Regions from separate parts of the Janthinobacterium sp. 75 genome, predicted to be linked through region 2. Evidence: predicted binding sites of a transcription regulator. Region 2 holds the regulator's gene; each other region holds the start of a gene.
What was found. The regulator FNR, encoded in region 2, switches genes on or off when oxygen is low (the NO sensors DNR and NnrR bind a similar motif). The targets are predictions, from matches to a motif close to TTGATNNNNATCAA.

Region 1: the regulator FNR is predicted to act here: its motif matches at 1,601-1,614, upstream of C8C89_RS07185 (universal stress protein).
Region 3: the regulator FNR is predicted to act here: its motif matches at 1,999-2,012, upstream of C8C89_RS17715 (XrtA system polysaccharide chain length determinant).

Annotation. Positions count from the first base shown of each region.
Region 1 covers NZ_SORD01000001.1:1,564,680-1,567,952, reverse strand. The annotation lists gene C8C89_RS07200 (GNAT family N-acetyltransferase) at 1-151, shown strand, start outside; gene C8C89_RS07195 (M56 family metallopeptidase) at 183-905, shown strand; gene C8C89_RS07190 (hypothetical protein) at 969-1,469, shown strand; gene C8C89_RS07185 (universal stress protein) at 1,779-2,615, shown strand; gene C8C89_RS07180 (NADP-dependent malic enzyme) at 2,672-3,273, opposite strand, start outside.
Region 2 covers NZ_SORD01000001.1:977,298-980,570, reverse strand. The annotation lists gene ccoG (cytochrome c oxidase accessory protein CcoG) at 1-287, shown strand, start outside; gene C8C89_RS04600 (FixH family protein) at 342-866, shown strand; gene fnr (fumarate/nitrate reduction transcriptional regulator Fnr) at 870-1,628, opposite strand; gene C8C89_RS04590 (response regulator) at 1,868-3,273, shown strand, end outside.
Region 3 covers NZ_SORD01000001.1:3,881,748-3,885,020, forward strand. The annotation lists gene C8C89_RS17710 (XrtA-associated tyrosine autokinase) at 1-309, opposite strand, end outside; gene C8C89_RS17715 (XrtA system polysaccharide chain length determinant) at 330-1,859, opposite strand; gene C8C89_RS17720 (XrtA/PEP-CTERM system exopolysaccharide export protein) at 2,112-2,735, shown strand; gene C8C89_RS17725 (long-chain N-acyl amino acid synthase) at 2,935-3,273, shown strand, end outside.

The DNA.
Region 1 (3,273 bases), 590 kb from region 2:
CATGCGCGAAATCCGCCAGTTCATCGACAGCGACGTGCCGGAAAGCGCGTATGTCAGCCTGATCGCCGATGGCCAGGCGCAAGACCTGTATGCGCAGTTCGGTTTCAAGCACACAGCGCCCGCCTCGGTCGGCATGGCGCTGAAGCGCTAGGCGCCCGAGGCCTGCCTGGCTGCTATGCAGCATGGCGCTGGCGCTGCTGCTGTCGGCCGGCGCCTCGCGCGCCGAGCACCTGCTGCAGCGGCGCGGGCGCACGACGCGCTGGCTGTGGCTGGCGGCCATTGCCGCGTCCGTCATCGTACCCCTGGCATGGCTGCCGGGCGTGCTGGCGGCCATGCCGGCGGAACAGGCGCAGCTGAAACTGGGCTGGTTTGTCTTGTCGGTGGGCATGCTACTGCTGTTGGCGTTGCGCAGCGCCTGGCTGCTGTCGCACCAGCGCCGCTGGGAAAAGACCAGCTTGCTGGGTACACCCGTGTTCCTGAGCGGCGGCATCGGCCCGTGCGTGGCGGGGCTGCTGCGGCCCCGCATCGTGATGCCCGTCTGGCTGCAACTGATTCCACCCCGGCAGCAGGCGCTGCTGCTGGCGCACGCGCAATGCCGGCTGGCCGCGCGCGACCCGCAGCTGCTGGCCTTGGCCTACGCATTGCTCGTGCTCATGCCGTGGAACCTGTCCCTGTGGTGGCAGCTGCACCGGCTGCGCTTTGCCATCGAAGTCGATTGCGACGCACGCATGCTGGCGCACGGCCACGCGCTGCGCGACTATGCCATCGTCCTGCGCCAGCACGGCCAGTATTATTCGGGGCTGACGGGCGCCTCGCCCATCGTACTGAACGCCCCGCGCGCACTGCGCCGGCGCCGCCATCTGATGGCCAGATTTACCCGGAACCAGGCGACGAACTTGCTATAGTAGCGGCAACGCCGCGCAGCCCGCCCGCGCCCCGGTTCCCACCTTAGAAATCAGAGAGATACCATGCTTTACCTGCTTGCCATCGTCATCGTCATCGCCCTGCTGTATTACGTCTTCAGCGGCCGCACACCCGTGAAACCGCTGCACAAGCCGCTCGTCTCGGTGCGCCAGTACGTGCCGGCGATTCCTCCCGGTGCCCCGGCACATCACTGGAACGACGAGGGGCGCTTTGCGTCGGAAGTGGAAAACGAATCGATGTACCAGCCCGCCATCGCCAAACTGGCCGGCGAGCACGGCCCTGGCAACGCGGAAGAAAAATGCCTGGCCCTGCTCGTCTGCGACGATGCCAATCCGTTCCAGGACAAGGCCATCGCCGTCTTCATCGATGGCCTGCTGGTCGGCTACCTGTCGCACAACGATGCCCTGCGCCTGCGTCGCAATCTGGGCCGCCAGGACCTGGCGGGCCAGCTGACCTCGTGCGATGCCGTCATTCGCGGCGGCGGGCTGTGGAATGGCAAGCGCCTGTCGTATGCCGTGTGGCTGGACTTGCAGCCCTACAATTAAGTGAACTCCCGCCACGGCCAGCGTTGTTGCGTCACACAAAGAAGTGCCGACACGATGCTGCCGACGCCGATGCAGACCACTGGAAGGGCAAGGAGTTCACGACCATTATCGCTGGCTGCGCCGCGAGCATATTGATGCATATCAAGTAGGTCGGCATTTTGTCGCGATGGGATTGCAAATGACCATGGTCTGTCTCTTTTTGACCCATATCAAGTCCCGCATAAGAAAAACGCCATCCGGCACGGCAATGCTGGACTTGCCCGTGTTGCCGTTCTAGCCTTGTTGCCATCCTGACTACCGAGTGACAACATGGCTTACAAATCCATCCTGGTCCACGCCGACCTGTCGCGTCATGCGCCGCAGCGCATCGCCATCGCGGCGCGGCTGGCGCACGCGCACCAGGCGCACCTGATCGGCGCGGCCATGACGGGCATGTCGCGCTTTACCCTGGAAAACAACCGCGGCATGCGCGGTGGCGCCGTGGCGGCGCAGATTTCAGCACTGCACGGCCAGGCGGAACGGGCGCTGGACCAGTTTGAGACGCTGGCGCGCCAGGCCGGCGCCGTCTCGCTGGAACGGCGCCTGATCGAAGACGATGAAGATGGCGGCATGGCCGTCAGCGCCCGTTACAGCGACTTGACGGTGCTCAGCCAGCACGACGACAGCGAGGCATTGCCCGGCGCAATGAGCGACCTGGTGCCCTACGTGATGCTCAACGCGGCCCGCCCCGTGCTGATCGTGCCGCGCAGCGGCCAGTTTGCGGAAGTCAACAACACCGTGGTGGTGGCCTGGGATGGCAGCATGGAAGCGACGCGCGCCATCGGCCACGCCCTGCCCCTCTTGCGCGCGGCGCGCCTGGTAGTGCTGGCCCTGCTGCACCCGCCGGCCGGCCATGCGCAGCCGGCCCGCCATCCGGGCGCCGACATCGCCGCCTACCTGAGCCGCCATGGCGTGCCCGTGGAAGTGCGCCCGGCCGTCGCCACGGGCGACATCGGCGCGGCGCTGCTGGCCATGGCCGCCGAAGTGCATGCCAAGCTGCTGGTGATGGGCGGTTACGGCCACGCGCGCTTCCGCGAAATTTTATTGGGCGGCGTGACGGAAACGGTGCTGCGCCAGATGACCTTGCCCGTGCTGATGGCGCACTGACGTAAAAAAGCCGCGCCACCCTGGCGGATGGCGCGGCTTTCAGGAAGTGCTAATGATCAGACCTTGCGTTGTGCTACGGCATCAACAACACAGAGTGCCGTCATATTGACGATGCGGCGCACGGTGGCCGATGGCGTCAGGATGTGCACGGGCTTGGCGCAGCCGAGCAGGATCGGGCCCACGGCGATGCCGTTGCCGGCTGCCGTCTTCACCAGGTTGTAAGCGATGTTGGCCGATTCGATGTTCGGCATGACCAGCAGGTTGGCGTCGTTCTTCAGTGCCGAGTTTGGCATGATTTTTTGACGCAGCTTGCTGTCCAGGGCCGTATCGCCGTGCATTTCGCCGTCGATTTCCAGGTCCGGCGCGCGTTCCTTGATGATGGCCAGCGCGGCGCGCATCTTTTGCGCCGAGGCACTGTCGCTGGAACCGAAGTTCGAATGCGACAGCAGGGCCGCGCGCGGCGACAGGCCAAAACGGGTCATCTCTTCGGCGGCCATGATGGTGATCTCGGCCAGCTGCTCGGCATCCGGGTTTTCGTTGACGTGCGTGTCGACCATCACCAGTTGGCGCTCCGGCATGATCAGTACGTTCATCGCCGCGTAGACATTGCTGCCGGCGCGCTTGCCCAGCACCTGATCGATGTATTTCAGGTGCAGCT
Region 2 (3,273 bases):
AAGTGGAAGACGGCATGATCGAAAACGTTTACCGCTTGCAGATCATGAACACCTCGGAGCAAACCCAGCATTTTAAAATCAGCGCTTCCGGCTTGCAGGGCCTGACCTTGCTGACGCGCGAAGAAGTGACCTTGCAGCCGACGGAAACGCTGGGCTGGCCGATCCGCCTGCGCGTGCCGCACGGCGTGGGCGAGAAGGGTTCGAACAAGATTGCGATCGAATTGCACTCGCTGGACGACCCATCGTTGCATGTGCGTGAAAGCGCGGTATTCATCGTACCGCGCTAATGTAGGAAGGCCAGTCCCCGGATGGGGATTGGCCGATTAAACAGGAGAAATATCATGTCCGACAGTCTCAAGCTGCAAGCCCCCGTTGCCCCGTGGTACAAGCATCGCTGGCCATGGCTGCTGATGATCGGTCCCGGCCTGTCCGTGGTCGTCGGCAGCTTCATGGGCTATATCGCGTTTACGCAGCCTGATGCGCTGGTGGTGGGCGATTACTACAAGCAGGGAAAGGCGATCAACCAGGACTTGCGGCGCGATACTGTCGCCAGCGACCTGGCGATGGATACCAGCCTGTCGTATGACGTGGCGTCAGCGCGCCTCAGTGGTTCCGTGCACAGCTTCGGCAAGGCTTACCAGGGTCCGCTGCAGCTGCATCTGGCGCATGCGACCTTGCCGGAAAAAGATATCAAGCTGCTGGTGCAGCCCGATGCGGCCGGCAACTTCTCGGTAGCGCTGCCGATGCTCGAGCGCAGCCGCTGGCAAGTGCTGGTGGAAAACGACAAACGCGAGTGGCGCCTGTCCGGCATCTGGACCTGGCCGCTGCAGCGCAGCATCGCGCTGCACGCGGATGAAGAGCTGTAAGACTTACTTGCAGACGTCCGTACCGGCCGTAATGGCCTTCAACTTGGCCGGCTGCAAGATCTCGATCTCGCGGTTGGAGACGCGCAGCCAGCCTTCCTTCTTGAATTTCGACAATAAGCGGCTGACGCTTTCGATGGTCAGGCCCAGGTAGTTGCCGATTTCCTCGCGCGACATGCGCAGCTGGAAATTGCTGCCCGAATAGCCGCGCGCCTCATAGCGCGAGGCCAGGTTGACGATGAAGGCGGCAAAGCGCTGCGTCGCCTGCATATTGCCCAGCAACAGCATGACGCTTTGCTCGCGCGTGATTTCCTGGCTCATCATCCGGTGGAAATGGCGCAGCAGGGTAGGCATACTGCCCAGCAATTGTTCCAGGCTGGAAAACGGGATTTCACACACTTCGCTATCCTCCAGCGCCACCGCATTACAGTGGTGGCGGTCGGCGCTGATGGCGTCCATGCCCAGCAGTTCTCCTGCCATCTGGAAGCCCGTCACCTGCTCTTCGCCACCCGGATTGATCTGGTACGTCTTGAAGTGGCCCAGGCGGATCGCGTACAGGTTCTGGAACGAGTCGCCGATGCGGAACAGCGAGGCGCCGCGCACGATCTTGCGGCGGCGGCCGATGATCTGGTCCAGCCTGTCCATGTCGCCCACATCGAGGCCCATCGGCAGGCACAATTGATGCATGCTGCAGGTCGAGCATCGCGCACGCAACGCTTCCACGGTCACTGTGGGCAAGGTGGGAGTGAGAAGCGCTTCAGTCATGTCGATACCTTTTAGAAAATGCAATACCGAGTTTACTGCATACACGGTTGCCGTGTGCCAATTTCACCCCAATTGCGCTGAATAAACGACGTTCTGACTTTAATTATATGGCAACATCGTCAAAAGCCCTTGCAGCGAGGGCAATTTGCGCGGCACCGCTTGCCAAGTTGATGTATTGATAGGAAAATTCCTGACAGCATTATCTGCCGCCTGTGCCGCCCGGTACTGAAAAGGAAATCATGAAGCCTCTCGGCATCAAAGCAAAAGTCGCCTTGGCCACCAGCCTGACCTCGATCGCCATGATTGCACTGGTCACCATGATCCAGTTGCAGCACATGCGCGCTGACTTCACGCGAGTACTGCTGAGCCAGCAATCTGCCCTGATCACCCGCACCGCCGCCGAGCTCGACGACAAGCTGGGCATGCTGCTGCAAATCGTCACCCTGACGGCCAGGCAGCAGCCGCCGGAATTGATCGCCCAACCCGCCAAGCTGCGCGAATACTATGCGCGCCGCTCGATGCTGGTGCTGTTCGACGACGTGCTGGTGCTCGATGCGCAAGGCGCCATCGTGGCCGACATGCCGCTGGTCACGGGCCGCGCGGGCATCAACGTTGCCGAGCGCGAGTATTTCCAGACCGTCCTGCGCACGCGCCAGCCCATGATCACCGAGCCGATGCTGGGCAAATCGAGCGGCATGCCCATCGTGCAGATGGTGGCGCCCGTGCTCACCGCCGATGGCAAGGTAGCCGGTGTGGTGATCGGCGTGCTGCGCCTGTACAAGGACAACCTGCTGGGGCGCCTGCGCTCGGAAAAGATCGGCAAGAGCGGCTATTACTTCATTCTCACGCGCGGCGCCGTGCCGCGCTACGTGCTGCACCCCGATACCAGCCGTTTGCTGCAGCCGCGCCAGCCGAACGCCAACCTGACGACCACCCAGATGCTGAAGGACGATGGCGAAGGCAGCATGGTCAGCACCAACAGCCGCGGCATCACGGCCGTCAACAGCTTCAAGCGCCTGAAATCGGTGAACTGGCTGCTGGCCGCCTCGCTACCCATCGAGGATGCCTTCGAACCGTTTGATGGCGTGCTGTACCGGCTGGTGCTGTGGAGCATCCTCGCTTCGCTGCTGGCCGCTTTTGTTCTGGGCTGGGTTACCGTGCGCCTGCTGTCGCCGCTGGTGCGCCTGCGCGACACCCTGCTGGCCCTGCGCACCAGCGGCAGCCGCTTCACGCCCGTGCCAGTGCAGCAGCGCGACGAGATCGGCGAACTGACGGAGGCGTTCAACGGCCTGATGTGCGAACGCGACCGCCTGCAGCAGGAACTCGAATCGCGCGCGGCGGAACTGGAACTGGAGCGCGACCGGGCCGAGGCGGCCAACCGGGCGAAGAGCGACTTCGTGGCCAACATGAGCCATGAAATCCGCACGCCCCTCAATGCCGTGCTGGGCATGGTCTATTTGCTGGGCAATACCAGGCTCGACACGGAACAGCGCAAGTATCTGACCATGGTGCGCGTGGCGGGCCAGTCGCTGCTGGGCATCCTCAACGACGTGCTCGATTATTCGAAGATCGAAGCGCGCCGCATGGAATTGTCGCCCGTCGAGTTCGACCTTGACGAAGTCATGAATACCCTGGCCACGACGAT
Region 3 (3,273 bases), 2.9 Mb from region 2:
GACGATCAGGTTGCCGTGGCGGATGGCCTCGGCGCCGCTGGCGCGCGCCTGGCGCAGCAGCGGGCGCTTGATGATGCGGAAGTCTTCGGCCACCGAACTGCGCCCGCCTTCCAGCGTGAGCATGCCTTGCTCCGCCAGCCTGGCCAGGTTCAGGGCGCGGTACTGGGGGTTGCTGGCCGCCGCCAGGGTGTCCGCGCTGTCGGCATCATCGGCGTCGTCCGCTGCGTACGGCATGGGGGTTTCCGCCACGCCCGGGATGAGGCCATCCTGTCTGCCGCTGTCCTTGCTGATGCACTCCTTGCTGGTCATCGTCGCTCCCGTGGCGTGGTCTAGAATTTGAGCAGGGCGGCCGTCATGACCCCGCTGTACAGCAAAAACAGGCTGCCCAGACAGGCGGTAAATCCATAGCGGGCGCGGCGACGGCGCACCTGCTGCAGCGGCGTCCAGTTCATCGATACCGTGCCCAGCACGTTCAAGCCCGTGGCATCGCGCAGTTCGGCGGGGCTGAGAAAGGTGGGGCGCACCTGGCTGATCAAGAGGGCCGTGGCGATGCCGGCCACCAGGGCTGCGCCCAGCGCCGCGCTGAACAGCAGCGGACGGTTCGGGCCGACGGGCGCATATTGCACCGTGGGCGGATCGATGATCTTGAAGGCCATCATCTCGGTGGTGGAACTGAGTTCGCCCGACAGCTTGGCCGCTTCGCGCCGGCCAATCAGCTTTTCATAGTTTTCCTTGTTGATGATGTAGTCGCGGTTCAGTTGCGCCAGTTGCGATTCCACCTCGGGCACGGCATTGCTTTGCGCCAGCAGGCGCTCATTGCGCGCCTTGTATTCCTGCACGCGGGCGCGGATGGCGGCCACCTTGGCGTCCGCGTCCGTCAGCGCCACCTTCAGCTGCTGCAGCATGGGACTGTAGTTCTTGCCCGGGTCGCCTGACGCCGCTTTCAGCTTGCTTTCCTCGACCTTGCGCTCTTCCAGCTGGGCAATGAGGCGCTTCGAGGCGATGATGTCGGGGTGCAACTCCGTAAATTGCATGCGCAGGCTGTCCAGATTCTTGTTGAGCGAGGCGATGCGCTCGTCGAGTTCCGGGTTCGTGATGGCCGACGCGTTCGGCTCCAGGTCGAGCACGGGCTCGTCGCCCTCGATCTGGCTCAGGATGGCCTTGCGCGATTGCTCCGCCTCGAGCAATTCCAGCTTCGCATTGTTCAGACTATCGGACGACATCTGCAACTGGCTGCCATAGTCGATGCCTTGGCGCGGCAGCAGCAGATTGTTGCGGATCTTGAATTCCTTCATCAGGTTTTCCGCCGCGCTCAGCTTGTCCTCGTAATTCTTGATCTGCTCGTCGATGAATTGCACGGCTTTCTGCGAATCGCCTTTTTTTCCCTGGAAACTGCCTTCGACAAAGATGGTCAGCAGGCTTTGCACCACGTCGCGCACCAGCTTCGGGTCGCGTCCGCTGTAGCTGATGGTGTAGATATCGTAGGCGTTGGTGCCGGTGATCTTGATGCGGCTCATCAGCTCATCGAGCCGGGCTTCATGTTCGCGCACGGTCTTCGAATCGAGATCGAGGTCGACCATGCGCATGACGCGCTCCACGTTCGGGCGGCTGAGCAGGGTGCGGCTCATGATGGCCACCTGCTGCTCCGTGTTCGGCACGCTGGTCATGCCGGCCAGCAGCGGCTTGAGGATGGTTTGCGTATCGACAAACACGCGCGCCGACGTCTGGAAGTCGTCGGGTAGCGTAATCACCCTGATGAAGCTGCCGATCGCCACCAGCCATGCCACCAGCACGGCATGCCAGCGGTATTTCCAGATGCCCTTCAGGCTGGAAAGCAGTTGCTGTATCAATTGCTCCATGTCGCTTCCTTCAGGTGACGGTGCTGCACGGTCGATGGCTGGGCGGCGCGGACAACGGCGTCTTGCAAGGAATGCTTGCCTGTTGAGTAAGCAAAGTATAGAGCGCCTGTCGGGCAAGATTTCCCAAGATGATTGCTTCTTGATACGCCTCAAGGTTCACTTGCCGGGTTTTAATAATCATAGGAAGTTCGCGGCCCAGGCTGGTTCTGCGGGAACTGCCATGGACGCGCCATCGACTCGAAGAGGCCCCGCATGAATCCGTTTCGCCGTGCATTTGTCTGCCACACGCTGGTCCTGGCCTGTAGCGCGAGCTTGCTGGGGGGCTGCCGCGCACGCTATCCGCTGGCGCCCGCCGACGACAGCGCCCCCATGCACGATTACCTGATCGGCCCGGGCGACTCCGTCAACATCGTTGTGTGGCGCAATCCGGAAGTGTCGCTAACGGTGGCCGTGCGGCCGGACGGCAAGATCACGACGCCGCTGGTCGAGGATTTGGCCGCCAGCGGCAAGACATCGACCCAGCTGGCGCGCGACATCGAGCACGCCTTGGGCAAGTTCATCCAGCAACCGGTGGTGACGGTCATTGTCACCAATTTCTCCGGCCCGTACGGCGAGCAGATCCGGGTCATCGGCGAGGCGGCCAAGCCGCAGGCGCTGCCGTACCGCCTGGGCATGTCGCTGATGGATGTGCTCATCGCCGTGGGCGGCATTACGGACTTTGCTGCTGGCAACAAGGCCAGCATCATCCGCACGACCGATGGCAGGCAGCAGCAGCTGGGTGTGCGCCTGGATGACCTGCTCAAGAGTGGCGATATTTCCGCCAACGTCATGATGCGGCCGGGTGACGTGCTGTTGATACCGGAGAGCTTCTTTTAGTAGCGAACTCAGCAATATTAAAACCGCAGTGACATTTGTCTTTTTGTACTCTTCAGTAAATTTCAGCGCGCAATGTTGCCATCCAAAGGCACCATCTTCTGTTTATTTGTCTGGAATTGGGAACTTTTCTCGACTTTTTCTTGTCTCAATGCATTGGCTTCAATCCGTCGCGATGGCGGCCGATGAACGTGAGGACAAGATGAGCGTGAAAGATGAACCCATTATTTCCTTCGACACGCCAGGCACCTTCAGTGACCTGGTGGTGGGCGAGGGACAGATCGACCCGGCCATGGAGCACGAGCTCGACCTGCAGCGCTTTCATATCCGCATGGCCAATTCGCGTGGCCGGCGCGAAGCGGCCAGTTTGCTGATCCGCAAGATGTACGGCTGGCGCGGCTATGCCGTCGATCCCGGCATCGCGCATGCCCTGAACAAAATCACCCTGTTTGCGGAAACGGCAGGCTCCACCGTCGGTACCATGACCTTGTGCCTGGACAATGAAGAGACGGGCTTGCCCGCCGATGAAAACTTCCGCGAC